Linked DNA regions of Pontibacter liquoris. The protein of the gene in region 1 interacts with the protein of each later gene in a pairwise test. Links are inferred from orthologs where the notes say so. Each region holds a gene or a part of one and is shown on either strand. Other genes may lie near its edges.

Region 1 (14,945 bases):
CCTAAGTCCTTTTAACGCACACGGCGGTTTGGGTAAAATGTGGAATCTGTTTGAAGAGAAAACAGACGAAATTATGAATGAATTAAACGAGGAGTTAGCAGCGTAGCATGATTGATAAAAGTATACTTCCTGCACATTGGGAAGTGAAGAAGTTAGGAGATGCAGCAAAATTTATTGACTACAGAGGTAGAACACCGAAGAAAACAATTTCCGGCATTCCACTAATCACAGCTAAAAATGTAAAAATGGGCTATATCAACGAAGAGCCCCGCGAATTTATAGCTGAAGAAGCTTATGAAAGTTGGATGACAAGAGGTATACCAAATGAAGGAGATGTACTTTTTACCACTGAAGCGCCATTAGGGAATGTTGCAAGACTAAATACTTCAGCCCGAATTGCCTTGGCTCAAAGAATGATAACTTTTCAAGCCTATGATTTCTTGAATAGCTCCTTCTTGCACTACAACCTGATGAGTCCTCAATTCCAGAAGGCATTAAACTCAAAAGCAACTGGAACTACTGTAAAAGGTATAAAAGCAGCTAATCTTAAACAATTAGAAATTTTCATACCTCCCCTTTCCGAACAGCAGGAGATAGTTGCTAGAATAGAAGAATTGTTTAGCGAATTAGAAAAAGGCAAAGAGCAATTAGAAATTGCCCTGAAGCAACTCAAGGTATACCGCCAAGCTGTTTTGAAGTGGGCTTTTGAGGGGAGATTTACTAATTCTGTGGTTAAAGATGGTGAGTTGCCTGAGGGGTGGTCAAATTCATCTATAGGTGAAATTTTCGAGGTTTTTGTTGGCTCTACACCTAGTAGAAAGATAGATAGTTACTGGAATGGAAACATCAACTGGGTAAGTAGTGGCGAGGTCGCATTCTGCAACATCAACGAAACAAAACAAAAAATTACTGAAGAAGGATTAACTAAATCTTCATGTAAGCTCCACCCACCAGGCACAGTGATAATTGCTATGATTGGTGAAGGAAAAACGAGAGGTCAAGCAGCTATACTTAAAGTTGAGGCAACTCACAACCAAAACACAGCTGCTATTAGAGTAGATCAGGATAAATATCTATCTAAATTGCTTTACTACTTCTTAGTATGGAAGTATGAAGACAATAGACGAGTTGGCTCTGGAAACAATCAAAAAGCCCTAAATAAAGAGCGTGTAAAAAGCATCCCAATTCAACTTATACCACTTGTAGAACAACACCATCTTGTTCAAGAAATAGAAAGCCGCTTGAGTGTTTGCGATAAAGTAGAAGAGACGATAACAAAAGGTATACAGCAGGCAGAGACCTTGCGGCAGAGTATTTTAAAGAAGGCGTTTGAGGGGAAATTGTAAAAAATAATTCTTAATATATGTCTAATCCAAATAAGCATTCTGCAAGCTCAAGTTTACTAGGATATTTATATCAAGGTTATTTCGCACTCCTTCAACTATTGCAGGCTCCAGATAATTCTTATGTAAGCATTGAGACTCAAGATGATATTGAGTTAGCAGATCAAAATAATAAATCTCTATTACAATTAAAACATAGTCTTGGGTCCCCTCCACCATTAACTGTAAAAAATGATGGTCTTTGGAAAACAATAGACATTTGGTGCAAATACTCAAAAGATAGTGAAATTACAAGGCTGATGTATGTTACCTCAGCGACTGTTGGAGAGAATGATAAACTGAAATTAGTTGAGAATAGCCTTTGTCCGGTTGATTCTCTTGAGGAATTAGCAGATGCTTTGGAAACTGAAGCAAAGAGAGTACTAGAAGAAAGAGAGTTTGCTAGAAAGAATAATCGAAAGAAGTTACCTCATGAAGTGAAGTACAAAGGTTGTCAGGCATTTCTCACCTTAGAAAGTAACCAAAGGCACCTGCTTATTGGAAAAGTCATGGTCCTCTCACAAGCAGTAAACATTACTAATATTAAAAGTGAGGTTGAATTAAATCTACTGCTACTTCCACAAAAATATAGGAGTTTAGTATCAGAAAAAATTCTTGAATGGTGGGGATTACGTGTTGTTAGGTCACTATATGATAAATCAGAAGAAAGGATTTCCTGCACCGAAGTGAAAGATAAAATAGTTGAAATAGTTCAAGAATGCAAGGATGACTTTCTTTCTGATGATTATGGTGAAAAGGAACCAGATGATTTAAATATGTATTCTGGCAGTTTAATGGAAAAACAGATTACACTTGTTAGTGGCGGAAAAGCAAGGGTTGTTCGAGCCACTAAAGCTAGGTGGAAGGCAATGAAACAACGAAGTGCATGGCTATTGAACAACATTAGTTTAGCACCCAAGCTTGCAGCCTTTGACAGAAGCCTTATTCAAGAGTGGAAAGATGAATTTGATGTTATGAAGGAAGATTGCGAGGATCTTTCAAATGACAAAAAATGCGAAAAAGGTTTAGAACTCCTTGATTGGTCTCATAAGAAAGCCCCAACATCCATTCCACCGATAGTAGAAAGATGGAATAGTGCATACTTGGTCCGTGGAAGTTACCAAGAGTTGGCAGATAAGGGTGAGGTTGGTTGGCACCCTAGTTATGATTCTATTAGTTAGCAGCATGAAAAAGACTTTAGATGATATATTCGCAGCAACTAACCCTATATTTTGCGCTGTTGTTCTTCACTACTTTTTGAAGGGGCACCATGAAGCTAAAGAGAAGGGCATAGATTTTCCTCTTATGTTTTTACCTGTCCCCATTTTGTTATCTCAAGATATAATGTCAACGATGGTTCAAACGAATAAGAAAACAACTTTTCTAAATTGGATTGTTGCAAATCCGATAATCCGAATAGGTATTGGTGATAGAATTACCAACACTACAGCGATTACAAAGTCTGCTATTCGTTTCGGATTAAACAATCAATTAATTACAATTACTGAGGATGGTAAATTTCTCCCAAATGGAGAAATAAGTGATTCTAAAGCTAAGCAACTAGGTATTCAAAATTACACAACCATAGCACAGAGATTTGGAAGTTGGATTGGAAATTTAGATTCTCCAGAAGCTGTATTTTTTGCACTTGGTATAACTTTTTAATCAGGGATTTTATGAACCGGTGGAACATTAGAAAAATAATCTTATTCAGTAAAACAGGAGATTTAAAGAAAGAGCTTGAATTTGATTTAAATGCTGTAAATATTATTACTGGTAGATCACATTCAGGAAAATCTTCAATAGTAGATATTATTGATTATTGTGCTGGAAGTTCAAAATGCAGCATTCCAGCTATGGTCAGGGACAATACTTCCTGGGTTGGAATTCTTTGGCAAAAAGAGAACATGCAAGTTCTTGTATGCAGAAGGATGCCCAAAAATAATGCAAAGCAGTCTGGTGACATTTATTATTTATCAGGTTCTGATGTTAGAATTCCTGAGTCGGCATCTGAATTCACTCCAAACATGAATGTCGATTCCAGTATTTTAAAGTTTGAGGCACAACTTGGAATTGAAGATATAAAAAACGATGAAATAAACACTAAGAAAATTGACTCAAAAAGGGTTTCTTTTAGGCACTGTATGCCCTTTTTATTACAAGATGATCATAGCATTATTAGTAAAGTCAACCTTTTTAGAGGAATGGATGATGCTAGAAAACGTGTTGGGATTACTGATGCATTGCCATATTTCTTAGGAGTAATAAATCAAGAAATTGTTCGGAAAAAATCTGAATTAAAAGCTAAAAGGCAAGAATTAAAATATGTAGAATTAGCACTTGAAAAACGTAATAAGGTCCTGAAGGAAGACTTCGCTTTAGCTAAATCACTAATAGATGAAGCAAGACAAGTTGGATTGGCAACTGATGATGGTTTAGGTGATATAGATAAGATTGTACGTACATTATCAGAAATCAGATCATCTGGCTTTAATGTTACTGTTGAAATACCAGATAGTGAACTTATCTTTGAATATCTTGAAAAAGAAAAAAATTTAAATAATGAAATTGAAGCTCTTAACCACCAGATTAGAGAGCTTACCAAGTATAAGGATTTAGCTTACTCATATTCTGAAGGACAAGGTGAGTTAAGAAGACGATTGGAAGTTGTAAAAATTATTGAACAGCCTCAGAATGGGCATGTATGCCCTTTATGTGATTCAGTTATTGCTGATGATTTTGAAATAGTTGAAGATGTTAAACATTCCCTATCCCAAATTTCTAATGAGCTTTCTAATCTGGAAAGTGAAGTTCCAAAAATTGACACTTATATAAATGAAAAGAATAGGAAGATCCAAGAGTTGCGTGAGGAAAAGCGTAATCTTAAAATTCTTATTAGAGGCTTAACCTCTGAGGTTGGCACAGATGGTACACGCCTTCTTTCAGAACAGCAAAAGCAAGCCACTGTTATTGGAAGAATTAGCTTCTACTTGGACTTTATGGTTGGTGAACATAATAGTAGAGTAGATAAGATTGCTTTAATACTTCTATCGAAGGAAATTGATGAATTAGAATCAGAGTTAGGACATGATTCACTTACTGAAGAGTTATTTAAAGTAAGGAAACACATATCTAGAATTGCTAGTGATATTCTTTCGGAGCTTCCTTTTGATGAACGATACAGAGGAAATGATCTAGATTTCAATCCCAATGATCTTTCAGTAAGTGTGGAAACTGCGGAAAGGAATGTTCCTATGAGAGAAATTGGGTCTGATGAAAATTATTTAAGCCTTCATGTAGCAGTTCTTTCTGCTCTACATAGATATTTTTCTGAGCATAATGCACCAGTGCCAAGTGTATTAGTCTTTGATCAGTTAAGTAGGCCTTACTATAACAGTGACGAGGATAGTGAAGAACTTGAGATTGGTGAAGAGAATGATAATGACCGGCTAAGGAAGTATTTTGAATTTATATTTAAAGAAGTTAAAGTAAATCTCGGCCTGCAAGTGATTATACTTGAGCATGCATTCTTTAAGGACTTTCCTAGTTATGTAGATGCAACGAAATACAGATGGAGTAGATTAGATGAAGGTTTAATACCTGCGGAATGGATAAATTGAATTAAGTACTATGCTTTTAAGTATATTCTTAAGTCCACTATTTATTGGTTAACACTAATAGCAACTTGAATATTTTCGAATTAAAGAATCACAATATAAAACTCTAAGTAAATTATGACTTCCGCCATCGTTTCTAAAGTATGGTCTTTCTGTAACACCCTCCGCGACGACGGTGTGGGCTACGGCGACTATTTAGAACAGCTTACCTACCTGCTATTCCTGAAGATGGCAGACGAGTATACCAAGCCACCTCACAACCGCCAGTTGCCTATACCTGTCGAATACAACTGGGAAAGCCTGGTTGATCTGAAAGGTGCTGAACTGGAGGCGCACTACACCATCATGCTGCGCGAACTCGGCAAAGAGAAAGGTATACTGGGCCAGATCTTCACCAAGAGCCAGAACAAAATTCAGGACCCGGCCAAGCTCTCCAAGATTATCGCCATGATCAACAACGAGCAGTGGCTGATGATGGGCGTGAAAGACAAAGGCGATATTTACGAAGGCTTGCTGGAGAAGAACGCCGAAGACACCAAGAGCGGTGCCGGCCAGTACTTCACCCCGCGCGCCCTGATCAAAGCCATGGTGGAGTGCGTGAACCCGCAGCCGATGAAGACCATTGCTGATCCGGCTTGCGGTACAGGTGGTTTCTTCCTGGCAGCTTACGATTACCTGGTGGAGCACCATCAGCTGGATCGGGAGCAACGGCAGTTCCTGAAGTATAACACGTTCTTCGGTAACGAGATCGTGGCTAGCACCCGCCGCCTGGCGCTGATGAACCTGTTCCTGCACAACATCGGCGACATTGACAGCGACAACTTCATCTCCCCTGCCGATGCGCTGATTGCAGACGCTGGTGTGCGTTACGACTATGTGCTGGCCAACCCGCCTTTTGGCAAGAAGAGCAGCCAGACCTTTACCAATGCTGATGGCGAACAGGAGAAAGAAGACCTGACCTACAACCGTCAGGATTTCTGGGCTACCACCAGCAACAAACAGCTTAACTTCCTGCAGCACATTCGCAGCATACTCAAAACCACAGGTATAGCCGCGGTGGTATTGCCAGACAACGTGCTGTTTGAAGGTGGAGCCGGTGAATCGGTTCGCAAGAAGCTACTCGAAACAACCGATATCCACACGATCCTGCGCCTGCCGACAGGTATATTCTATGCACAGGGCGTAAAAGCCAACGTAGTGTTCTTCGATAACAAGCCCAGCAGCAAAGTCCCGTGGACGAAGGAAATCTGGGTATACGACTACCGCACCAACGTGCACCATACCTTAAAGAAGAACCCGCTAAAGCTGGAAGACCTGCACGATTTCATTACACTCTATAACCCTGAGAACCGCCACAAGCGCAAAGAGACCTACCACCCTGAAATTAACCCAGAAGGTCGCTGGCGCAAGTTCAGCTACGAGGAAATAATTTCCCGCGACAAAACCAGCTTGGATATCACCTGGCTAAAAGATAAATCACTAGCAGACCTTGATAACCTACCTGATCCGGATGTACTGGCTGAAGATATTATAGAGAACTTGGAAGCGGGGCTGGAGAGTTTCAGAACAATATTGGCGGCTTTGGAGAAGTAGCGTTCAGTTATTCTATATCCTCAATGCCACCGATGATTTTACCTGTTATTTAGGAAAGGTGCCAACATAATAAAGGTGCCTTCCTGAATAACACTTCCAAGTTCACCTACGGTAACATCCTATAAGTCTAAGAAGGTCCCCATACCTCAGAGGAAGGAGTTACTTTGCGTTTCGAGCGATAATACTGTACAAATCTCTTTACGGATTAACCGGCTACTGATTTTTAAGCATACGCTCCAACATCTCAATTTTCTCCCGCTCGCTTTTCAGTAAAGCTTCATATAGCTCAACTATTTTTTCAACAGCATTAAAGTTAAATGTATGTTGGTTACAATTTCCTACTCCAGCGCCAGCTGATGCATTATCATGCATATTCTGAATATGAAATACTGCCCCTTCTTCAGTAAAATTCCTAATTGCTTCAGAGGTCACTCCTAACACTTTCGCAATCTTCTCCAATGTTGCATCATCCACTTCCTCCTCCTGCTCAATGCGGGAGATATTCTGCTGCGTGGTACCTAGTTCATTGGCTAAGGTAGCCTGCTTCACGCCTAAGGCAGTACGCATTCTGCGGACATGGTCGCCCAAGTGAATCGGTCGTTTTCTGGCTGCTGTTTCCATAGAAATAATATACGAAAATTGTTCAATTAATCCAAATGCTACTTATTGTATTTCACAATATACCTATTGTTTTATACAAGCTTACCACATTTCATACAAGTCAATAATATATGTTTTTTGTACTACAATGGAACATACTCCAACTCGTATGCTGCTGCCAATATACATAAAGAACAGCTAATATTCAGGTGATGCACGCGTAAAAGCCTTTTCTGTAGGAATCAGGATTAAAACAGAAGGTTTAGAAAGGACAGCACGTGCAATAGGCTGTCACAAATACAATAAAGAAAACACTGCTAAATCCACTACTGATGAGAACAAACGATACCTTACCTTTCCCTCCAACCCCCCTTACTCCCGAACAGGCCCTGCACAACTTCCGGCAGGCTTTTACCCTGGAAGAAGCCCGGGACCAGCTCTGGCGCTGCCTGCAGCCCCGCCTTCTGGCCAGTATCCGGGCGGAGGCCCCGGAAGCGGCAGACCGCACGGCCACCTTCTGCGCCCACCTGGAGCAGCTGGTCGCCGCCATATACCAACTGCCTGCCCCGGCACCGGCTTCAACCCCGCTCGCCACAGCGTTAGCCTCCTTAGGGGAAACTGTGTCCCATAACTGGGTGCTGCTCATCTCCCCGCCCGAGTAAGGGTTCCCCTCCTCCCTTTCAGCCGCCAAAACACAAGGCACACCCTTCCGGCGGCCCCGTTTTCACCCTTTCTCCCCTGTCGTCGCTCTTTGAAGAAAAGTAGCGGCCAGGAACTCTATTGTCTTACCCTAATACCTTAAAAAACAAACTATGCCTGATACTCCTACACCTGCTCCACCTGAAACGCCTACCGACGTGTTCGGCCAGTTCTGCCGCCGCTACCCGGAAGATGAAGCCCAGCGGCGGCTCTGGCACTGGTTCATGCTGGCCCTCACCGGCGGGCTGACCACCTTAGATCCTGACTATACTAACAAACTCATCGCCTTCTATGAAAACCTGGAAGAAGTTATTTCGGCTGTGTATGACCTGCACGCGCTGCCGGCCGAACCAAATACAACGCAGGAAGGAGGGCCGCACCATGCGTAAGTTGCCTGCCGCCCCTTCCGGCCCGCTCAAGCGAGAACGGGTAGACTCCCGCGCACGTCCCCAGTTCCTGGCCGGCACGCCCGTTGGCAGCAGGCGGACCTGCTTCCAGCTACTGGCCTCCTGGCTTTGGCAGGAAGCATCCCTCCTGCGGCGGGGCCGCTATAACCCCTGCCTGCCCCGGGAAAAGCTCACCTTCGCAGCGGACGGCACGCTCTCCCCGCCGATAGAACAGGTGCTGGCGACGCTCTCCACCGCTCCTACCCTGCAAGCGGCGCAGCAGGCCCTTTGGGACTGGCTGCTGCCTGCCCTGCGCGCCAGCCTACGGCAACAGCACCTGCGCCGCCTCGACCGGCTGACAGCCCTGTTCGAGGAGCTCGAACAGCAGCTTGCCCTGGTTAACCACCAGCGCGAGCACGCACCCCCTGCCGGGAACCGGCCAACGCCTGGCGCAGGCAAGGACCTGGGGTAAGCCTGTCCACCATCGTGGCCGCAGACTCCAAGCGATCCGGGCTGATTCCGGGCGCATGGCCCGGCACCGCTTTCTCACTTTCAGGAATTCACCTTTAACCTATACCTTATGACACGAACCAACTGGCTTACCAAAATTCCCCTGTTTCTCTACTTCCTGCTCCTGGCCCTGCTGCTGCAGCTGCTGCCGGGCTGGTTTCTTTCCGTTGCCCGGGCGCAGGCCCCGGCCGAGGGGCTGGCGATCGGGCAGCCCGTTCCCGACGTACTGCTTTCTCCCCTGGTCGCATACCCCACCTCCTCGGCGCGTATCTCCGACTTTAAAGGCAAGCTGCTGCTGCTGGACTTCTGGGCGACCTGGTGCGGGGCCTGCAAAGCTGCCCTGCCCCGGCTCGAAGCCCTCCAGCAAGAGTTTGGCGACAGCCTGCAGGTGCTGCTGGTCACGCGCGACGAGGCCGCCAAGGTGCAGGCCTTCTTCACTAAGTGGAAAAGCCCCGACGGCGATCCCTACCGGCTGCCCTCGGCGGTCGGTTCCACCGCCCTGGACGCGCTGTTTCCTTACCGGCTGGTGCCCCACTATGTCTGGATTGGCCCTGACGGCACCCTGCAGGCCATCACCACCTCCGAGCAGGTCACGGCCGCCAACATCCGCCGCGCCCTGCAGGAGGGCACCATGCCCGACCGGATGAAAGTAGACCTCGACCTGCAGCAACCGCTCTTTGCCGGCAAGTACCTGCCCACGGGCAACCTGGTGCACTATTCCATCCTGCTTAAGGGCAAGATCGACGGCCTGCCCAGCGGCTCCCACTTCCGCCGCAGCGGCGACACCATCGTCGGAAGGGCCATCACCAACCAGCCCCTGCTCTTTTTCTACGAGACCGTGGCCCTGCATGCCCTGCCCGGTTATACCCGCAGCCGTCTGCTGCTGCAGGTGCGGGACCTGGCTCCGCTGCTGCCCGATAAATCCGCAGACAGCCCCGATGCCTGGAACCGCCAGCACCTCTACAGCTACGACCTGATCGCCCCGCCGGCTGAAGCCGGCCACCTCTACGAGCGCATGCTCGAAGACCTGAACCGCTACTCGGGCTACCACGGGGCCATCGAGGCGCACCCTGCCAAGTGCCTGGTGCTGCAGCTGACGGGCAGCCCCAAAAAGCTCGCCTCCCGGGGTGGCCCGCGGGAGAGCACCCTTTTCAAGCCCGGCTCCAAGCGCCTGCGCAATGCCCCGGTCTCCTACCTGGTCAAGCAGCTGCTCAGCGAGCCGGGCATCCACCTGCCCGTGCTGGACGAGACCGGCTATGCCGGCAACATCGACCTGGACCTGACTGCTGCCCTGGATGACCTGCCGGCCCTGCGCAGGGAGCTGCGCCGCTATCACCTGGACCTGGTGGAGGCGGAACGGACGATCCCACTGCTGGTGCTGCGCGACCAGCCGCCTACCCCGGCCCCCTAGGCCGGGTGCTTCTCACAGAAAGGAGGCAGGGGGATGGCCCGGCACTGCAGCACCGGTGCCGGCGCGCCTCACCCTTTGTTTGTTTAAGGTTTGGGTTTGTGCAGCGGCCGCCGGCTTTGCCCTCCCCCCGCTCCTTTCTGCTCCCGGGATACGCTTTCCCGCATCGCTTTTACCTGTACAACTTTCACCTTTTAAACCCCATACACCGATGAAAAAAATAGTACTGATGCTGTGCCTGCTGGGCTTCCTGGCTCCTGCCCGGGCGCAACACGCTGTGGAGGGCCGGGTGGTCGCCGCCCGCGACCTGCTTCCCCTGCCCGGGGCCACCGTCCGGCTGACAAGCAGGCCCGGGGCCGTGCTCACCAACGCCGAAGGGCGCTTTCACCTGCCGGCCGCCGCGGCGGGCGATACGCTGCTGGTCTCTTTCCTGGGCTATGTGCCCCGCCGCCTCCCGCTGCCCGCCACCGCCGGGCCGCTGGAGATCGCCCTGCAGGAAAACGCCCAGGCCCTGCAGGAAGTGGTGGTCTCCACCGGCTACCAGCGCCTGCCGCGCGAGCGGGCCACGGGCTCCTTTACCCAGCTCGACGAGGCGACCCTCAACCGGCAGGTAGGCACCGACATCCTGAGCCGCCTGGAAGCGGTGGCCGGGGGCGTGACGGTGGACCGCTCGGGCATTCAGCAACAGCTCATGGTGCGCGGCCTCTCCACAATCAACGGCTCACAGGCGCCCCTGATCGTCGTGGACAACTTCCCCTACGAGGGCGACATCGCCAACCTTAACCCCAATGATGTGGCGAGCATCACCATCCTCAAGGACGCGGCCGCCGCCTCCATCTGGGGAGCCAGGGCGGGCAACGGCGTGATCGTGATCACCACCAAAAAAGGGCGTTTCCACCAGCCCCTGGCCGCCACCCTCCACCTGAACGTGACCCGCAGTGCCCGGCCCGACCTTTCGTACCTGCAGCCGATGCGGGCCACGGACTATATCGACGTGGAGCAGTTTCTCTTTGAGCAGGGCTACTTTGAGGGCCTGTCGGGCGGCTATGGCCAGCCCGTGCTCTCCCCCGTGGTAGAGCTGCTCTTCCAGCAGCAGAACGGCACCCTGCCGGCCGGCGAGGTGGCCGCCCGGCTCAACGCCCTGCGCAGCGCCGATGTGCGCGAAGACTATAAAAAGTATATCTACCAGCCCGCCCTGAAGCAGCAGTACGCCCTTGACCTGCAGAGCGGCTCCGAGGTGCTGGCCTGGCACCTCTCGGGCGGCTATGACCGCAACATCGACCAGCTGGATGCCCGCTACAACCGCCTCAACCTGCGCTTTGACAATACCCTGCGCCCGGCCAGACACCTCACCCTCACCACCGGGGCCGCCTATACCCAGAGCGAAAGCACGGGGGGCCGGCCCGGCTACGGCCAGATCGGTTACGGCGAGCATTTTGTGCTTCCCTACACCCGCTTTGCCGATGAGGCAGGCAACCCGCTGCCCTTCCCCAAAGACTACCAGCAGGCCTTCAAGGATACGGCCGGCGGCGGCCACCTGCTCGACTGGAACTACTACCCGCTGGAGGACTACAAGCATGTGCAGGACGAAACCGGCCTGCAGGACGTGACCGCCAACGCCGGGCTTGCCTATGACTGGCCACAGGGCCTGCGGACCGAGGTCCGCTACCAGTATGAGCGGCAGCAGACGAGCCAGCGCCTGCTGCAGGACGCCCAGAGCTATGCGGCCCGCCACCTGGTGAACCTCTTTTCCCAGCGCGACCCGGAAACGGGTACCTTCTCCTACCCCATCCCGCGCGGCGGGATGCTGGATCTGCGCAGCAGCCTGCTGGTGGCCCAGCACCTGCGCGCCCAGCTTTCCTTTGACCATACCTGGAACCGCCACGCCCTCACCGCGCTGGCCGGGGCCGAGCTGCGTCAGGCCCGGACCACGGGCTACAGCAGCCGCCGCTATGGCTACAACCCCGCCAAGCTGACCTCGGGCCGGGTGGACTACGCCGTCCCCTATCCTGACTTTGTGACCGGCTATGCCCAGTACATCCCCGACCTGAACGGCGAGGAGGCCCGGCTCAGCCGCTTTGTGTCCCAGTTTGCCAACGCGGCCTACACCTACCACGACCGCTACACCCTCTCGCTGAGCGCGCGCCGGGATGCCTCGAACCTGTTTGGCCTGCACACCAACGACAAATGGAACCCGCTGTGGTCGGCGGGCCTGGGCTGGGAGCTCTCCCGCGAGCCCTTCTATCACCAGGCGTGGCTTCCCTACCTCAAGCTGCGCTCCACCTACGGCTTCAGCGGCAACACCAACCCGGCCTTTACGGCGGTGTCCACCATCGCATACGTGGTCACCTCCCCCTACACCCAGCTGCCCTATGCCCGCTTTGCCACCTATGCCAACCCCGACCTGACCTGGGAGACGGTGCGTATGTGGAACACGGGCCTTGACTTCGGCACCAAAAACTCGAGGCTCTCGGGCAGCCTGGAGTACTACCGCAAGAAAGCCTTTGATTTGTTTGCCCTCTACCCGGTGGACTATACCACGGGCGTGGGCGACCAGGTGGTCCGCAACGTGGCCACCATCACGGGCCAGGGCGCGGACCTGACGCTGGCCAGCACCAACCTGCAGGGAGCCCTGGGCTGGACGAGCCAGCTCAACTGGAGTTTCAACCAGGACCGGGTGCGCGATTACTACCTGGGCACCCCGGCCCCTTACCAGCTCGTATCGCCCGGCTCCCGCGTCCCGGGAGTGGAAGGCAAGCCTGTCTATGCGCTGTATTCCTACAAGTGGGCGGGTCTGGACCCGCAGACGGGGGCCCCGCAGGGCTATGTCAACGGCGAAGTGAGCCAGGACTACAACGCGATCGTCTACGGTGACCTGGCGATGGGCGATTTGGTGTACCACGGCTCCGCCCTGCCCACCGCCTACGGCTCGCTGGGCAACACTTTTACCTGGAAAGGCTTCTCCCTGACAGCTGCGATCAGCTGGAAGCTGGGCTATTATTTCCGCGCCCCTTCCATCAGCTACCCGGCCCTGTTTGACGGCGCGGGCGGCCACGCGGACTTCGCCCGCCGCTGGCAAAAGCCGGGGGATGAGCAGCTCACGCATGTGCCCGCCCTGGCCTACCCCGGCTCGAGCGCCCGCGACGCGTTTTACAGCGGGTCCGGCGTCCTTGTCGAGAAAGGGGACCACGTGCGGCTCCAGTACCTTACGGCCGCCTACGACCTGGTGCCCACGCACCCCGGCAAAAGCACCTTCACCCGCCTGCAGCTCTACCTGAGCGGCAGCCACCTGGGCATCCTCTGGCGCGCCAACCGCCTGGGGCTCGACCCCGACCAGTACAAGTATAACGCCCTGCCCGAACCCGCCAGCCTGTCGCTGGGCGTCAGGGCCTCGCTTTAAGTTTTCACCTTTAACCGACACGCACCATGACTTTACGAACGATCAACCGCAGCATGTACCTGCTGCTGCTGCTGGGGGCCTCCCTGCTGGCAGGCTGCGACAGCTTCCTGGACGAAACGCCGGACAAAAAGCTGGCCCTGCCCGACACGCTGCCCGACCTGCAGGCCCTGCTCGACTATTATGGCAACCTCAACGAGGATGACCCCGCGGGCTCGGCCGAGACCAGCGCCGACAACTATTACCTGCCCACGGCTACCTGGGCGGCCATGAGCAACGAAGCCGAGCGGCGTAAATATACCTGGGAGCAGGACGGCCTCTTCCGCATCGGCTACCGGCCCAACGACTGGTACGAATGCTACGGCACGATCTATTACGCCAACACCGTGCTCGAAGCCCTGCCCGGCATCCCGCGCACCCCTGCCAATGCCGCCACCTGGGACAATCTGCGGGGGCAGGCCGCCTATTACCGGGGACAGGCGCTGCTGAAGGCGGCCATCAACTGGACGCTGGCCTATGACGCGGCCACCGCGGCACGTGACCTGGGACTGCCCCTGCCCCGGGCAACAGACTTCAACGCAACGCTCACCCGCAGTAGCGTGCAGCAGACCTATGACCTGGTGCTCGAAGACCTGCAGACGGCCGCCAGCCTGCTCCCCGTGACCGTGCCCCACGTGATGCGCCCCTGCCGGGCGGCCGCCTATGCCCTGCTGGCCCGCACGGCCCTGGCCATGCGCCGCTACCCCGAAGCCGGCGCTTATGCCGACAGCAGCCTGCAGCTTGCTGACCAGCTGCTCGACTACAACACGCTCTCGCCCACGGCCAGCTATCCTATCCCCCGCTTCAACACCGAGGTGCTCCACGAGAGCCTCTTCGGCGCGCCGCAGCCCCTGACTCCCAGCAGGGCCCGCATCGACACGGTGCTCTATGGCCTGTATGCGGCCGACGATCTGCGCAAAACCCTTTTCTTCAAAAGCACCCCGGATGGCGGCCATTCCTTCCGCGGGAGCTACGACGGGGCCGGCTCAAGCTTCTTTGCCGGGGCTGCAACCGATGAAGTGTACCTGGTGCAGGCCGAGTGCCGCGCCCGTGCCGGCGATGTTACCGGGGCCCTGGCCAGCCTCAACACGCTGCTCCGCCACCGGTGGCGCACGGGCACCTTCACCGACCTGACCGCTGCCGATGCGCAGGAAGCCCTGGCCCTGGTGCTGCAGGAGCGGCGAAAGGAACTCCTCCTGCGGGGCCTGCGCTGGATGGACATCAAGCGGCTCAACAAAGAAGGGGCCGGCATCACCCTGCGGCGTATCCTCGACGGGCAGACGTTCGTGCTGGCACCCGGGGACCCGCGCTTTG
Region 2 (14,969 bases), 590 kb from region 1 along the record:
AGTGCGCTGCTGCGCCTGGCCCGCCACCACAATGGCGAATACGATGGTTGGGAAGCACCTGTGATTACAGACAACGCCTGATCAGAAGGCCAGTGTAAAATGCTCTTTGGGTTGCGTGCTGCGGAAAAAGACCAGCCCGACAGCAAACAGGTCTACGGTCTGGCATACCTGTGGATGGGCTTTTATCTCCTGCCAGGCCCGCTTCATTTCCGCCGACCAGTAAATATCATCTACCACAAAAACGCTGTTTTCGTGGCGCTTGCCCAGGCAGGCGTTAAAATAGCGCATGGTCGGCTCGTAACGGTGGTTGCCATCAAAGAACACAAAATCCAGCTGGCTTAATTGCTGCAGTTGTTGTGGCAGCGTATCGTTCAGGTTGCCTTCTATCAGGCGTATATGCTGCAATCCAAGGTTCCGGAAGTTCTCCGTTGCCACGCCACCAATTGCGGGGCACCCTTCAAACGTATATACCTGTGCCTGCTTTCGGGCTTCGGCCAGGTAGGCAGTCGTAATGCCCAGGGAAGTGCCCAGGTCAAAAATAATGTGCGGCTGGAAATGGTTTACCAGGCGGAACAGCAACTGGCCATACTTGGCGGGCTTGGCAGAGGTGCGGGCGATGTGGCTTACCTTACGTAGGTGCTTTTGCCCCCGCTTCGGACCGGCTCCGAAATCAGTTACCTGTAGGTTGCGGGTGTCGTGCAGCAACTCCTGGCGAAGCTTTTCTACGCGGTCATAAGCCCCGAAATGCCCATCATGGCGAAGTACATGATTATAAAGCCCGAAAATAAAAGGGGAGTGGACGCCATGCAGCTTAAAAGCCCGCAGGCGATAACGCACGTAATCAGCAGCTATGGTCAGGAAATACACTGGCTAGTAGGAGGGATGTATGACAAAAATGATAGATACCGCGAAGTATGGCTGGATCGTTTGTTGCTGTTACCGTAGTTGCTTAGCTTTTCAGACAAAATTCAATCGGCTCAATTGGCCCTTTCTGGCGCAAACGTCCGCTTGTGCCTATACCTACAGTTGAATTCTACCTGAAAACAAATATCGTAAACAGCCTGGGTCAAGCAGACGCTTGCACCATTGAATGCCTTCAAATCCTGTTAATTATACTTATAAACCCCAAGTAGCTTTACTGCTGCATTTAAAGTATAAAACTGCAAATCTTTAGTTGAGCTTGTACGGCACAACCAGGGTAAACTCCGGAATGGTGGCATTGAACTGTTTGCCGTCTACCAGGCGTTCCATCAGGTACGTGCCGCGCATTTTACCCATTCCGGTCTTCAGGTTGCATCCCGAGACGTATTCATGCGACTCCCCGGGCTCCAATGTAGGCTGCTGCCCCACAACGCCTTCGCCTTCCACTTCGCGCACCACGCCGGTCGAATCGTGGATATACCAGTGCCGGCGCAGGAGCTTCACGGTAAATTCGCTGTTATTCTCTATCTTTATCTTATAGGCAAAAACAAAGTGCTGCTGCACCGGACTGGAATAATCCGGCAGGTAGTTGGTGGTAACCGTCACTTTTACACCTTCTGTTGTTTTTGTATCCATGTTTCAGAGTTTTATGTATACTGAGGAAACCGTACGCAGCATAACCTGGCAACGGGAGCTGGGGCTTCCTGTATTTGCAACCCAATTTCCCATACTAACTCATGAATGTAAAGATAGAAGAAAGCTGGCAAAAAGTGCTACAAGATGAATTTGAAAAGCCGTATTTCCATCAGCTTGTGTCCTTTGTTAAAGACGAATACACTTCTCAAAAAGTTTATCCGGCAGGCAATCATGTTTTCAATGCTTTTCTGCTGTGTCCGTTCGATAAGGTGAAGGTTGTGATCCTGGGGCAGGACCCTTACCATGGCCCTAAACAAGCGAACGGCCTTGCTTTTTCCGTGAGTGACGATGTACGCATTCCGCCCTCATTGCTCAATATCTTTAAGGAGATAAAAAATGACTTGGGCAAGGACATGCCGGCAACCGGCAACCTGGAGCGTTGGGCCGAGCAGGGCGTGCTGTTGCTGAACGCTACCCTGACCGTGCGGGCAGGCGATGCAGGCTCGCACCAGAAAAAAGGGTGGGAGGAGTTTACTGACGCCGTTGTGAAAAAGGTAAACGACTTGAAAGAACACGTCGTGTTTATGTTGTGGGGCGCTTATGCCCAGAAAAAAGGGGCTTTTATAGATGAAAGCAGGCACCTGGTACTGCGGGCTGCCCATCCCTCGCCGTTTGCCGCCGACCGGGGTTTTTTCGGAACGCACCACTTCAGCAAAGCCAACAAGTACTTAGAGGCGCACGGCGAAAAACCCATCAACTGGTAAAAGAGTAAGGCTATTAACCAGTGTGGAAGTATAGCCGGTCTTTTATTTTCCTTCCGTAAAAAGCCTAGAAGATAGTTAACTGAGAATTCTAGATAGCAAAAAGAGCACTCCTGTGGTTCAATTAAAACCGCAAGAGTGCTCTTTTTGTAAAACTGTTAAGCCGAGGGTTCCCGTTTGTTCAGGCCATAAATATTAGAAAGCTATGCCTCAACTCACTAACAACCATACGGGCAGGGGATTATTCTTTTAAAGCTTTAAATTGTCTGAAAGCATTGGAGACGGCCTGGTGCATGATGGTAGCATGATCTTCCTGCGGCAAGTAGTCAAATAGCACCCGCACGGTTTTACTCTTTGTAGCCTGAATTTTGTCTGCCAATACGTTTGCATCTACTTCCATCACCCTTGGGATAGCCGTTGTTGTAAGCCCTTCCTTGCCGACACTGATGTAAATATCCGTTAATTGCTTAAAGGATGCATTCAGTATCTCGGGGTTCTTGTTTAATAGCGAGCCATTATCCCACCATAAACTCGGGCTTACGATAATATACTTATTGAAAAGAGTAGGATTTTGAAACAGGATCTCCGTGGCCAACAGCCCGCCCAGCGACTGCCCGATCAGGGTTTTAGAAGATGTCGTTTTAAACTTTTTCTCTATAAAGGGCTGTAGCTCTGTTCCTATAAAGGAAATAAAAGCATCCGAATGCCCGGTGGTCGGATACTGTTTCCGGTCTGCTTCGATCGTAGTTGGATAAGTAAAGTCTCTTCTTCTATCCACTGTGGCAATGCCAACTACAATAGATTTAGGTACGATGTTGATCCATTCAAAACTGTTGTATTGCACCAGCCCGACTATGTGAATAAAATCTTCGTTAGCTGAGCCGTCCAATAAATAGATCACCGGGTATTTTACGCTGTCTGCCGGGTTATACCCTTCTGGCAGGTAGATGTTTAAGATCCGCTTCTCGCCTAATACTTTTGAATGAAGCTCGTGAATTTCGCCAAGTATAAAAGGCTTGCTTTTTTCTGCTTTCTTAGCTTTTTGCCCAAAAGCGGCTATCGTGAAAAAGCTAAGACATAATAAGACCAGTATTTTTTTCATTTGGATTGTGAATGTAGGTGTTTTAAAATGAGGTTTAACGTATTCGTGCTATAATGTGGGTGAGGCGTAGCCGAATCCTAAATTATGCACCTTGTTAGACTATTTCTTTTCTGTTCGTTCAGGGAGACTGTTCAGGAGTTCAGCACACAACTTATTAGCTATAAGTCCAAGTTCAAGGCTCAAAATTGACAACGGTCTTTGGGTTAGTTTTTGCCGATCAAAGTAAGGTTTCTCATTTAAGAATTTATTCCTGACTATATATTCCGTAACTCGCATTAGGTCCTTATCAGAAGAACCTGCCTTTGCCTTAGCTTTATTGAGCAAATCGGTTAATCTGGCTTCTGTTTTCAACTCTTTATAAATTAGTATCCCTTTCTCACCACTTTCTCCTGGGTTCATAAAAGTGCCATTTTCAGCTATCCCTCCGGTTTGTTCTATATACTTCATTGCTAGTGTATCTAGCACCATAGCGATTTCAAGTATATCCTGGTGAAGTTCTGGATTATGGCTCTGTGGAATTCTGGCCTCAATTAAAGGATAGTAATCAAAGCTGTTTGATAGATTCATACCGACAGCATAATATGATAAGTCTTTTAACTCTTCTTGTGTCAGGGAAGCTTGTCTGTCAGTACAACTTATTACAAGAAAAGAAAATGATAATAGAACGATAAAATACGTCTTAAAAGGGTAAAGTTTCAGCATCACTATTGTTTATGGTTAAGATTTAGTCTAACTATAGTATATCCGTCACGATGACGTTTATCAGCTTTATGTGCTGAGTGCAGCAGTTTGATTCTTTCTACAACTATTAAATATATACAGATTTAATTCATTCACCTATAACAACAAAAAAGCCAGGCTTCTCCGCCTGGCTTTTTGTTGTTATACTTGTGTGCTTAGTCGATGATATGGAACAGCCTGTTCCAGCGGATCTTGTGCAGGAAGTCACCTTCCGGGTTCACCGACATCCAGATCATCACGGCTTTACCAACCACATGGTCTTCGGGCACATAGCCCCAGAAGCGCGAGTCCTCGGAGTTGTGGCGATTGTCGCCCATCATAAAGTAGTAGTTCTGCTTAAACGTATACTTATTAGTTTCCTTGCCGTCGATGTACAGCTTGCCATTTTCCACTTTCGCATTGTCGTTGTGCTCGTAGTCTAGTATCACCTTCTGGTAAAAAGGCAGCGAAGCTGGTGTGATAGCAACCGTAACGCCTTCCTTTGGTATATAAATGGGGCCATAGTTGTCGGCATTCCACTCATACTTGCTAGGCATTTGCGGGAAAACCGCCGGATCAGCTTTGCCTGGCAATTGCTTGAGTAAGATCACCTCTTTAATGATGTCGAGCTGGCTCATCTGGCTGGCAAGCTCCGGCGTGGCATCTACCACATAGCCGCCTTCATAAGGTTGAATATCGTTCAGGTTGATGTTGCGGTCCTGGAAGAACTTTTGCCCCAGCTGGGTGGTCGGTATCAGCAGATACTTATACTGCATCTTGGCTGGGTTTTCGATCGCTTTGCCGTTGATGTATACCTGCATGTCCTTAATCTGCAGCGAATCGCCTGGCAGGCCGATGGCGCGTTTGATATAGTTGGTGCGCAGGTCGGCAGGGTGCTGTTCTTCTGGCGGGTAGTTAAATACTACTACATCGAAGCGTTTTACCTCCGAAAAGCCTGGTAAGCGGTGCGGCTTCAGCTGGATGGCATCGGAGTAAGCCGGAATGTTGGTACCCCAGATGGTTTGGTGCGTGAGCGGGATCTGCAGCGGCGTGATAGGGGTGCGGGGGCCATAATGCAGCTTGCTCACAAACAGAAAGTCGCCTACCAGCAGCGATTTTTCCATGGAAGGAGTAGGGATCGTATAGGCCTCGAACGTAGCCCAGCGGATCAGGCTGGCCGCGATAACGGCAAAAAGAATGGCATCGCCCCATTCGCGGGCAAAGCTTTTCTTCTTTTTCGGCGTTTTTGTTTCAGGCTTGTTACCCAGAAATTTAACTTTCATCTGCTTATACTAGGATTATAGATTCAGCATGTCCTTCATGCCGTAAACGCCCTGGCGCCCCTGCAGCCACTCGGCAGCCATCAGCGCGCCCTCGGCAAAGCCGGCTCGGCTGTGGGCTACATGGCTCAGTTCAATGGTATCTACCTCCGAGCTGTAGGTAACCACATGGGTGCCCACTACATCCGGCGCACGCTCCGAAGTGATGTTTAATTTACCTTTTTCTGTTGGATTATCACCTACCCAGCCGCTTAAATTCTTGTAGCTGGCCAATATGCCTTCGGCCGCCGTAATGCCTGTGCCGCTGGGTTTATCTACCTTCTGCAAATGGTGTATCTCTTTTACAGCCACATGATAGGCCGGATACGCCTGCATTTTGCTGGCAATGTATTCGTTGAAATGAAAAAACAGATTAACGCCTACGCTGTAATTGGAGGCATAAAAGAAAGCGCCTTTTTGTTTTTCGCAAAGCGCTACGGCTTCGTCATACTTGTTCAGCCATCCCGTAGAGCCGACTACAACCGGTATTTGGTGGGTAATGCAATAGGAGATATTGGCAAAGGCTGCGTCGGGATGCGTAAATTCTATGGCGACATCCACATTATCCGCCGTATAGCGCTGCAGCTCGTTGGTGGTAGTATGATCTATGGTGCCGGCAATCTGGTGGCCTTTTGCTAGGGCCATTTGCTCGATGGTTTTGCCCATCTTGCCATAACCAATCAGTAAAATTCTCATTTTGTGTTGGTAGTAGTATACAGGGTAAGGGTAACGCCCGGGGTAAAGCTGTTGGTGTGCGGCACCCGCATCAAATCGGGTTGCAAGCGCAGGCTCAGGTTATCGCCAACATCAAACTGCTTCATGTGGGCATGCACGTAGGCTTCGGCGATCTGCAGGCCGTAAGCGCCAATGGATAAAAGGATCGTTAGGTCGCGGTTGCGGCGGTAGAAGTCGCGGCTATAGCGCAGGTTCTGTGTGCCCCTGGTGTTACTTACGCCATAGATGGGACTATCCACATACTTGTCGGTTTTAGTAGCTCGCTGAACAACGGCCTCTCTGAAGTCCTGGTACTTGTTGTTATTATCGATCCAGTAATAACCCAGCACAGCGGCAGTGCCATACACAATGGGCAGCTTCCAGTAGCTTTTGTTGTAGATCTGGCCGCCTCCAGGTATAACCGCAGAGAAAAAGGCAGCTTTGGCCGGCTTATCCCAGCGGCTCAGGAAAAAGCCTTTTTTAGCATTCAGGGTATCCGCTACAGGAACAACTACTGAGTCGGGGCCAGCCGTAATGCGTTGCCCGTGCGCAGCAGGAGCGCTAAGGTATAACGTTATACTTAACAGAAAAGCCGCAGCACCGATGTTGAGCCTCATGTAGCGTTAGTAGTTTAGGATCTCCAGTATCCGGTTCAGCTCCTCCACCGACACAAACGGGATCTTGATCTCGCCTTTGCCGTCGTTGTTGGCTTTCACCAGTATTTTGGTGCCGAATTGCGAAGAAAGCTTTGTTTCCACGCCTTTTAACTCCTCGTCATACTTGTTAAACGAAAGCTTCTGCTGCATGTCCGGCTTTTTATTGGCATTCTGCAGGTTACGCACCAGCTCTTCCACCTTTCTAACCGACAGCTCGCGGGCCACTACTTCCTTAAATACGTCCAGTTGCTTTTCAACCGTGTCGATGTTGATCAGCGCACGCGCATGTCCCATCGTGATGACGTTGTCTCTCAAAGCGATCTGGATATCAGGCGGCAGCTTGAGCAGACGCAAGTAGTTGGTCACCGTTGTCCGTTTTTTGCCGACGCGGTCGCCCAGCTCTTCCTGTTTCAGGCTGCACTCGGTAAGCAGGCGCTGATAGGAGAGGGCTATTTCGATAGCGTTCAGGTTTTCGCGCTGGATGTTCTCGATCAGCGCCATTTCCAGCATCTGCTGGTCGTCAGCTTTCCGGATATAGGCCGGAATAACTGTGAGGCCGGCAATTTTGGATGCCTGGTAGCGGCGCTCCCCGGAGATCAGCTGGTAGCTGTTCTCATCGAGCCTGCGCACCGTAATGGGCTGTATGATGCCCTGGATTTTGATAGACTCCGCCAGTTCTTCCAGCGCGGCCTGATCGAAATGCGTGCGCGGCTGGTAAGGGTTGGTCTGGATCTGCTCAATAGCTATATCAGCGATGGTATTGACAGTGTTTAAGGTTTCAGAATCAATTTTGCCAGTATACTTGTTTCCCTCCAGAAGAGAGTTAAGGCCACGGCCGAGGCCGCCTTTGCGTTTAGCAGCAGAATTTTTGTTATCCGACATGTACTCTTTAAAATTATTTCGCCAGCTCTACGCTGTTTTTCTCTGCAATTTCGCGGGCCAGGTTTAGGTAGCTTAAAGCGCCTTTGCTTTCTGCATCATGCAGCAGGGCAGGGATCCCAAAACTAGGCGATTCGCTCAGCTTCACATTCCGCGGAATGATCGTATCGAACACCATCTGCTGAAAATGCGTTTTCACTTCTTCCACCACCTGGTTACTCAGACGCAGGCGCACATCATACATCGTGAGCAGGATGCCCTCAATGGCCAGCTCCGGGTTTAGGCGCGACTGGATGATCTTGATGGTGTTGAGCAGCTTACCCAGGCCTTCCAGGGCAAAATACTCGCACTGCACCGGGATCACCACCGAATCGGCTGCGGTCAACGAGTTTACCGTGATCAGACCCAGGGAAGGGGAGCAGTCGATGATGATGTAATCATACTGCTGTTTCATGGGCGCAAGTGCCACCCGCATTTTTTCTTCGCGGTTGGGCATGTTGATCATCTCTACTTCGGCACCTACCAAGTCGATGTGTGACGGAATAAGGTCGAGGTATTCGATGGAAGGCGATTTAAGGATGATGTCTGCCGCCTTAACATCCTCTACCATGCACTCGTAAATGCTGCTGGTAATGGTGGCCGGGTCAAAACCCAGGCCGGAGGTGGCATTTGCCTGCGGGTCAGCGTCAACCAGGAGCGTTTTAAACTCTAAAGCCGCCAAACTAGCCGCCAGGTTTATGGCAGTGGTGGTTTTTCCTACGCCGCCTTTTTGGTTGGCTACCGCTATTATTTTTCCCATGTTATTCTAATAGGTTATAAGCCGAAAATATGGCAATCAAATGTTCTTAATCAAACATTTGATTATGAACATAAAGTGCATTAGCAAAATTCTCCCCATTTTTAATGAACTGATTTGAGACATCATACATGGAATGAAAATTGAAATTATAAGTTACCAGGTATTCATTTAACTCAGTAAACTGGGTATTTCTTCTATTCTTAACATTAAAACCAACTTCAGCTAAAATCATCTTAATTTTACCTGACTCTAGAAAGTACTGAGCCCCTTTTAAAACTTGTAATTCGTACCCTTCGGTATCAATTTTTAAAAGGTCTATGCTATCTATTTTATTAAGAGAGCAGTAAGTATCAAGCTTTAAAACCTTAATTGTTTCTTTGCTGGCATCGCTGTTTCTATTCATCGAATTTTGATTAAGCGAATTCAGAACAGAGAGTTCTCCTTCAAATAAACTTATTTCTTCGGTTGAGTCGGAATCACCCAGAGCTATGTTTTCTAAAACAATATTTTTTTTACCGTCTAAATTACAAACTAGCTGTTTATAAGTTGAGCTTACCGGTTCAAAGGAATAAATTTTAACATCCTTAAAAATGTTGTCAAAGTGTATGACGGTCTGGCCTACATTTGCACCTACATCAAAAATTGTTCTAGGTGAAAATTTTAATCTAGTATAAATATCAACAGATAAGTCAGCTCCGATTGGCAAATACCTCTTCTTATAAATCCAATACCCTGTAATTTCTGTTAACAGGTTCTTTAGTTTATGTGAGAGATAAGCCATGGTATACTTACAGGTTTATAGTTTGATCTATCTCCATCAAAATAAGTTCCTTGGCTGCCATCTGCGCCACTTCCTTCACCTCGTCTTTGTCTATTTTGATGTAAGGGAACGTGTCGTAGTGCATGCCGATCACCCGGTCTACCTGCACAAAATCGGCAGCGATCATGGCATCGTTAATGTCCATAGTAAAGTTATCGCCGATCGGCAACAGTGCAAAATCCAGATCGAACTGCTCAGGTATGAGCTTCATGTCATAGGTTAGCGCCGTATCGCCGGCAAAGTAGAAGGTCTGGGTTTCCGTTTCGACCACGTAACCGGTGGCTACACCGCCGTAGGAGCCATCCGGCATAGAGCTGGAATGTATGGCTGTCACCATTTTAACGGTGCCGAACGGGAGCGTTACTTTACCTCCGGGGTTAAGCGGATGCGTTTTTTCCACGCCTTTGTTTTCAAACCAGCTGGCTACTTCAAAGTTGGCGATTAGGGTGGCATTGTTGTTTTTAGCGATGCGCTCGGCATCAGCCACATGGTCGCCGTGCCCGTGCGAAAGCAGGATGTAGTCGGCTTTGATGCTATCCACGTCTATTTCCGAAGCAAGTTCGTTCGGCGAAATAAAGGGATCAAATAGAACACGATGCTCCCCAATTTGAAATAAGAAGCAGGACTGTCCGTAGTATGTTATCTCTATCATGTTGCTCGTTTTACGCTGGGATCAGCTATACATATAGCTTACATCCTGCACAAAGATACATTTTTTTACCCAATTTAGGAGGACCAAACCGGTACAGAGAGGGTATATTTATCCACACTTTTTGTGCACATTTTCCTGTTTATTGCAAGGTTAACAAGGAACGACTAAAAAGAATTTAAAGTGTAAAATACCCGGCCTCCTGCTATTTCTTTGCGGGTTTATAACCCAAAGGCTGTAGGCCTGTAGGCAAGCTACTGGATTTTAAATATAGATCATACTATATATTTCGATGTGCTGTACTGATCAGAAAGGGGAAGATGAAACTTCCTGGATGTGATGAACATACTTAAACATATAAATTATTTAACGGCTTGTAAAATGCTAAATAGTAGGCAGGTATAAAGTATGCCTTGTGTACTTCCAGCGGAATGGAATTCATACATTAGTACAGCTAAATGGAGTATAGTGGTAAGCTGCATTGGTTTAAGTAATTCCTTTCCAGCATGTTTTATTCAGATAGATTGTATGCAGCTAGCCTTCAAGCTTATTCTATCCGCATACTTGCTAAATAAGTAGCGATCTCTTTGTGAACTACGATCAAGGTAAGCAAGTATAGGACAAGTATGAAGCGAATGCTTCAGTAACAAAAAAGGACAGCTACACAGGCAGCTGTCCTTTTTTATACCTCAAACAAATAGGTTAAACGTTCTCCGGGCCTCTGCGGGGATCGTTTAAGCGGTCTCTGTCGTGGAGCTTATCAATTTCGACGTCCTGTTTACGTTCGGTTCCCCGAACGGTCTCCTGGCGTTCTTCTGTCGTTTTGTTCAGTCTCACTTCTTCCACTACCCGGGCTTCTTTGTTCACTACCGGCACTTCGGCATGCTCGGTCATGGTAATTTCGCCTTCCTTAAAGTTTTCGAGGTCTCGCTCGTTAGCCGGGCGATTTACGGGTCTGCGTTCTACATCGATGTGCTCTTGGCGCAGGCGCAGGCGCTCTTCTACCGGGCGTTCCACAATGCGGCTCCTGATATGCACGCCGCCTGTTTCTACTTCGCGCTTGCCCACCTTCATTTTTTCTTCTACTATCGGAATAGCGTTATTGGAGTTTATCCAGTTACCTCTTTTTTCCTGGGGCATGCTGCGGTATTTCTCGGCTCTGTCGTTTACATCAATGGCGCCGCACTTGTCTAGCAGTTCGGCAGCCTTTTTTGCCTGCTCCCTGCTTTCGGCATGTACTGTCAGTATGGATCCATGCTCCGCTACTTCTGCATACTTTTGGGATTCATCACGGTCATCGAACAGTGAACCAAAGAAATTTTCTGTTCCGCGGGCGTTCTCTACAGGCCTGTCAGGTGCTGCAGCGGGCGGGGCCATCCTGTTCTCATTTCTGTCGCGTAAGCCGTTCACGGTCAAGTCAATGTGGTCGCTTGGGATACCGTGTTGCATAAGTTCCTGCGCAGCCACCTGGGCGTCTACGCCATAATCAAAAATTCCTATTACAGTTTGTTTTTCCATCGTAGTTGGGTTTTATGTTACACAATCTCAGGCCAGCTCAGCTGGCCTGCTTCGGGAACGAAGCGTGGCTTATTCCCTGTAAAAAATATTATCTTGGTCTGTCAGCACTGTTTCTGTCTTCGCGGTTTACCTGAATTTCTTCTTTGCGGAGCGTTACTTCCTCCGGTTCATGGGTGCGTACCACGCGTTTGGTTACATGCAGTTCTTCCACCAAAACCAGGCGCTTTACCACCACAGCCTCCTCGCGCATCACCGGAATAATGGTTGTGTCACCTTCATACCGGATTTCAGGAGGGGCCTCCACATACTTGTTCACCGCAATCCGTTGCACGTCTATTTCCTCATGTGTGGTAGGGACGTCAACCGTCACCCGCTCTTCATGCACATTTTTAGAGATGTGCACCCGGCCAGTTTCCACCACCCGCTTGTCGATGCGGACATTCTCCTCAATAACAGGGATGATGTCGGATTCTTCGGTTCTGCTGCGGGGTTGTCTGTTCGTGTCATATTCCGCCGGCCTCGGAGCAATATCATCTCTGGCAGCAACATCATCCGTTTGCGGCGGGATGGGTGCATTGGCAGAGGTGGCCATGCTCTCGCGGAGCTTTTCTTCAAATTCGGATTGTATTTTTTTAGATGACTTGCTCATTTTCGTTCTTTATTAGCCGTTTTAAATATAGCTATTCAGGGTGGATTGCATTTAATTGCCCCTGTAGTTTTGTACGATGGCAACCGGTTTGCGTTCAGAAAAGATAAATTTTACCAGGCGTAAGCAGGGTGCAGTATGTAGAAAAGCGCCAAACCCATACCACTGATGAAATGAGAATCGGAAGGATAGCTGGTAAAAGATTCTACGCTCCCGGATTGACAGGTTGGTTTTGAAAAATGTGGGTTTGAGGGCCGGTTTCGGGACGCCGGTTAGAAATTCAGCAGGGGCAAGAAGAAGTATAAACCTGATCTGCAGCAGCCAGTTTGCGGATGGGAAGTATGGCTTGGCGCCAGCTTTAAACAGGGAGAACACAAGTATGGCCGGTGCCGGAAAACAGAAATCTGCTTACCGGCACCGGCCATACTTTTGCATTTTAAAAGAAGCGTTACTACAGGCGTTTATACTCGGTAGCAGATTGCATTGATGTTCATGCCGGCGCCAACAGAGGCAAAGAGTACAAGATCACCGGGCTGCAACTCATGCTCATCGTCTTTCCCTTTCCGAACCAGGTCATACAAAGTGGGCACGGTGGCCACAGAGCTGTTGCCCAGGTAATGGATGCTCATGGGCATAATAGCTTCCGGCAGTTCCCGTATGCCGTATAGTTTGTACAAGGCCTGAATGATGCCCTCGTCCATTTTCTCATTGGCCTGGTGGAGGAATACTTTTTTCACGTCCCCGATGGATACGCCGCATTTATCCAGGCAGTTCTTCATTGCCTCGGGCACCAGTTTTATCGCATATTCATACACTTTGCGGCCCTTCATTTTGATGTAGCGCACACCAGGCGTACATTCAGGTGCATACGAGGTAGCCATGTTGATGTAGTAAGCCTCATCCAGACTATGGCTAAGCGCGCTGCTACCCAGGATGCCGCTGCCGGTTTCAGGCACTTCCCGGTATTCCAGCACCGATGCGCCGGCCCCGTCACTGAAGATCATACTATCGCGGTCGTGCCGGTCGATTACGCGGGAGAGCGTTTCGGCTCCAATCACCAGCGCTTTTTTGGCGATGCCGGCTTTGAAAAAGGCATCTACCTGAATCACCCCCTGCACCCAGCCCGGACAGCCAAAAAGAATATCATAGGCCACGCAACCGGCATTCCGGATGCGGAGATTATGCTTCACGCGGCTTGCCAGCGAAGGCACGGCATCCGACTGCACAGTGCCCGCCACTACATTGCCAAAGTTATGGGCCACGATAATAAGATCGAGGGTTTCCGGATCGATGCCGCTGTCTTTCAGGGCTTCTTCGGCAGCAAGGGTGGCAATATCAGAGGTGGTCAGGTGCTCCGCCACATAACGCCGTTCGGCTATGCCAGTAATTTTCTGAAACTTCTCCACGATCACCTCCGGCGCAGTGCCGATGGGCGCATTGTTTTCGGTGAAAAAATCGTTAGCTGTAAATTCCTGATTCGTTTTTACCTCGGTGGGTATATAACTTCCTGTGCCTGTTATGACAGATCGCCACATAGTAGTATGCATAAATAAAAAAATAATGAAACCCGTTGTTGTTTCGCTTGGTCGGGGCAATGCGCAAGGCTGTTTTCAGGAAACAAGCTCCTGGCAAGCGCCCGGGAAACAACAGAATGGGAAACCCCGCCAAAGACCATTTAGCTCAAGGGTTTAATATTATACTGACAATATATATTTTAACCAACTCTTACGCAAGCAATGTAAGTTGTTTTTTGCTGTAAAGCAGGCGGTTTGCACGATTTGTTTTGCGCATCATTAGAGAGCCGGTAGCTGGTGTTATACTTGCTGGCGCAATTCCCGCAGCTGCTACTTTTCTTTCTTTGCAATCAGTTCGGTCAAAAGGGTTTCCAGCATTTTTTGAAACTGCAGCAGCTCGGGCGGGCCGCCCTGCTGGTGCTTGATGCGTTTGGCTACTTTGCCATCGAGGTAAAACGTAAAGTTAGTGACGGGTCTGTCTGTTGCCCGCGAGAGGTAAGTAGGCTGCAGGGACGTATAATGAAGCGAATCAATTTCCTGCCGGAGTTGCTGCAGGGCCGGCTCGGCCAAGTGCAAGTATAACGTATCGGCTGCGGGAGCATACTGGTACCCGATGTAGGTGATGCTACCGTTTTCGTAAAAGGTGGCTTCATAAGCCGGGCAGGTACCATAGCAGGGCGGTTTCTGAAAGAAAAGCAACGGCTGCGCCGGTGCTTTTCCGGCTGCTTGATCAGGAGCTGCCGCCCGGCACCCGGCCAGCAGCCCGGCACAGAGGCCTGTCAGGAGAAAGCGCAGCAGGATGGGGCGGAGCAACGGGCCGGAACGGATCATACCTGGGTTAATGTGCTGGTTCAACTTTTTTGAGCTTCCCATCCACAAACTCATACGCTTGTGGCGAGCAATCATGGCACTGGCTGTAATCTATAGTCGAATCGGGCGGATTTACGATTAGCAGGCGGCTGTTGGCGTTAAAGCGGGCGCCCATGCTGCTTTGTACTTTGTCCAGCACCATGCCGGTTTCACGGTCTATGACATAATGCGTCTGACAACTAGTGCCGCAGCCTACCGAAACCACCGTATACTTGCCCGCAAAATTAACACCTTCTTTCAATCCTTCGCGCAGAGCCGAGCGGTAGGTCCGGGCATCAGCGCTACCTGCTTCGTTCAGCTCCGATAGCCGGCCATGGTAGAGTTCTTGTACGCCATAGCTGCCGCTGTTTTCATATTCCTGCAGCGTAATGCGGTACTGGTCGTACAAACCGGGGTTTTCATCTGAAGAGATGGGCGTTTCCACCGAATCGCGTGCCAGTTGTTT

Evidence for each region.
Region 2: the proteins of LWL52_RS04600 (region 1) and ung interact in binary tests that used the Escherichia coli proteins (3 or more experiments, as listed by UniProt). The link is inferred for Pontibacter liquoris from one-to-one orthologs.

Annotation. Positions count from the first base shown.
Region 1 is NZ_JALEBG010000001.1:1,124,350-1,139,294, reverse strand. What follows is about bases 4,406-7,354. They hold LWL52_RS04600 (class I SAM-dependent DNA methyltransferase), read left to right. Parts: upstream 4,406-5,116; coding sequence 5,117-6,592; downstream 6,593-7,354. Other genes in these bases: LWL52_RS04595 (helix-turn-helix domain-containing protein), read right to left, coding at 6,806-7,213; LWL52_RS04605 (DUF3732 domain-containing protein), read left to right, coding at 4,406-5,002. In the rest of the region: LWL52_RS20630 (type I restriction-modification enzyme R subunit C-terminal domain-containing protein), read left to right, coding at 1-106; LWL52_RS04620 (restriction endonuclease subunit S), read left to right, coding at 108-1,346; LWL52_RS04615 (ABC-three component system protein), read left to right, coding at 1,364-2,563; LWL52_RS04610 (three component ABC system middle component), read left to right, coding at 2,568-3,047; more of LWL52_RS04605, read left to right, coding at 3,059-4,405; LWL52_RS04590 (hypothetical protein), read left to right, coding at 7,525-7,854; LWL52_RS04585 (hypothetical protein), read left to right, coding at 8,005-8,280; LWL52_RS04580 (hypothetical protein), read left to right, coding at 8,273-8,749; LWL52_RS04575 (TlpA family protein disulfide reductase), read left to right, coding at 8,858-10,198; LWL52_RS04570 (SusC/RagA family TonB-linked outer membrane protein), read left to right, coding at 10,407-13,595; LWL52_RS04565 (RagB/SusD family nutrient uptake outer membrane protein), read left to right, coding at 13,622-14,945. UniProt on the Escherichia coli protein: The subtype gamma methyltransferase (M) subunit of a type I restriction enzyme. The M and S subunits together form a methyltransferase (MTase) that methylates A-2 on the top and A-3 on the bottom strand of the sequence 5'-AACN(6)GTGC-3'.
Region 2 is NZ_JALEBG010000001.1:1,718,714-1,733,682, forward strand. Bases 517-3,489 are described here. They hold ung (uracil-DNA glycosylase), read left to right. Parts: upstream 517-1,658; coding sequence 1,659-2,321; downstream 2,322-3,489. Other genes in these bases: LWL52_RS07055 (O-methyltransferase), read right to left, coding at 517-837; apaG (Co2+/Mg2+ efflux facilitator ApaG/CorD), read right to left, coding at 1,171-1,557; LWL52_RS07070 (alpha/beta hydrolase), read right to left, coding at 2,560-3,420. Also shown: LWL52_RS07050 (DUF695 domain-containing protein), read left to right, coding at 1-81; more of LWL52_RS07055, read right to left, coding at 82-516; LWL52_RS07075 (hypothetical protein), read right to left, coding at 3,520-4,125; lepB (signal peptidase I), read right to left, coding at 4,317-5,423; dapB (4-hydroxy-tetrahydrodipicolinate reductase), read right to left, coding at 5,439-6,155; LWL52_RS07090 (DUF5683 domain-containing protein), read right to left, coding at 6,152-6,664; LWL52_RS07095 (ParB/RepB/Spo0J family partition protein), read right to left, coding at 6,797-7,711; LWL52_RS07100 (ParA family protein), read right to left, coding at 7,725-8,507; LWL52_RS07105 (FkbM family methyltransferase), read right to left, coding at 8,554-9,288; LWL52_RS07110 (metal-dependent hydrolase), read right to left, coding at 9,296-9,976; LWL52_RS07115 (YsnF/AvaK domain-containing protein), read right to left, coding at 10,679-11,494; LWL52_RS07120 (YsnF/AvaK domain-containing protein), read right to left, coding at 11,583-12,143; LWL52_RS07125 (3-oxoacyl-ACP synthase III family protein), read right to left, coding at 12,602-13,675; LWL52_RS07130 (DUF6438 domain-containing protein), read right to left, coding at 13,985-14,509; LWL52_RS07135 (hypothetical protein), read right to left, coding at 14,493-14,969. UniProt on the Escherichia coli protein: Excises uracil residues from the DNA which can arise as a result of misincorporation of dUMP residues by DNA polymerase or due to deamination of cytosine.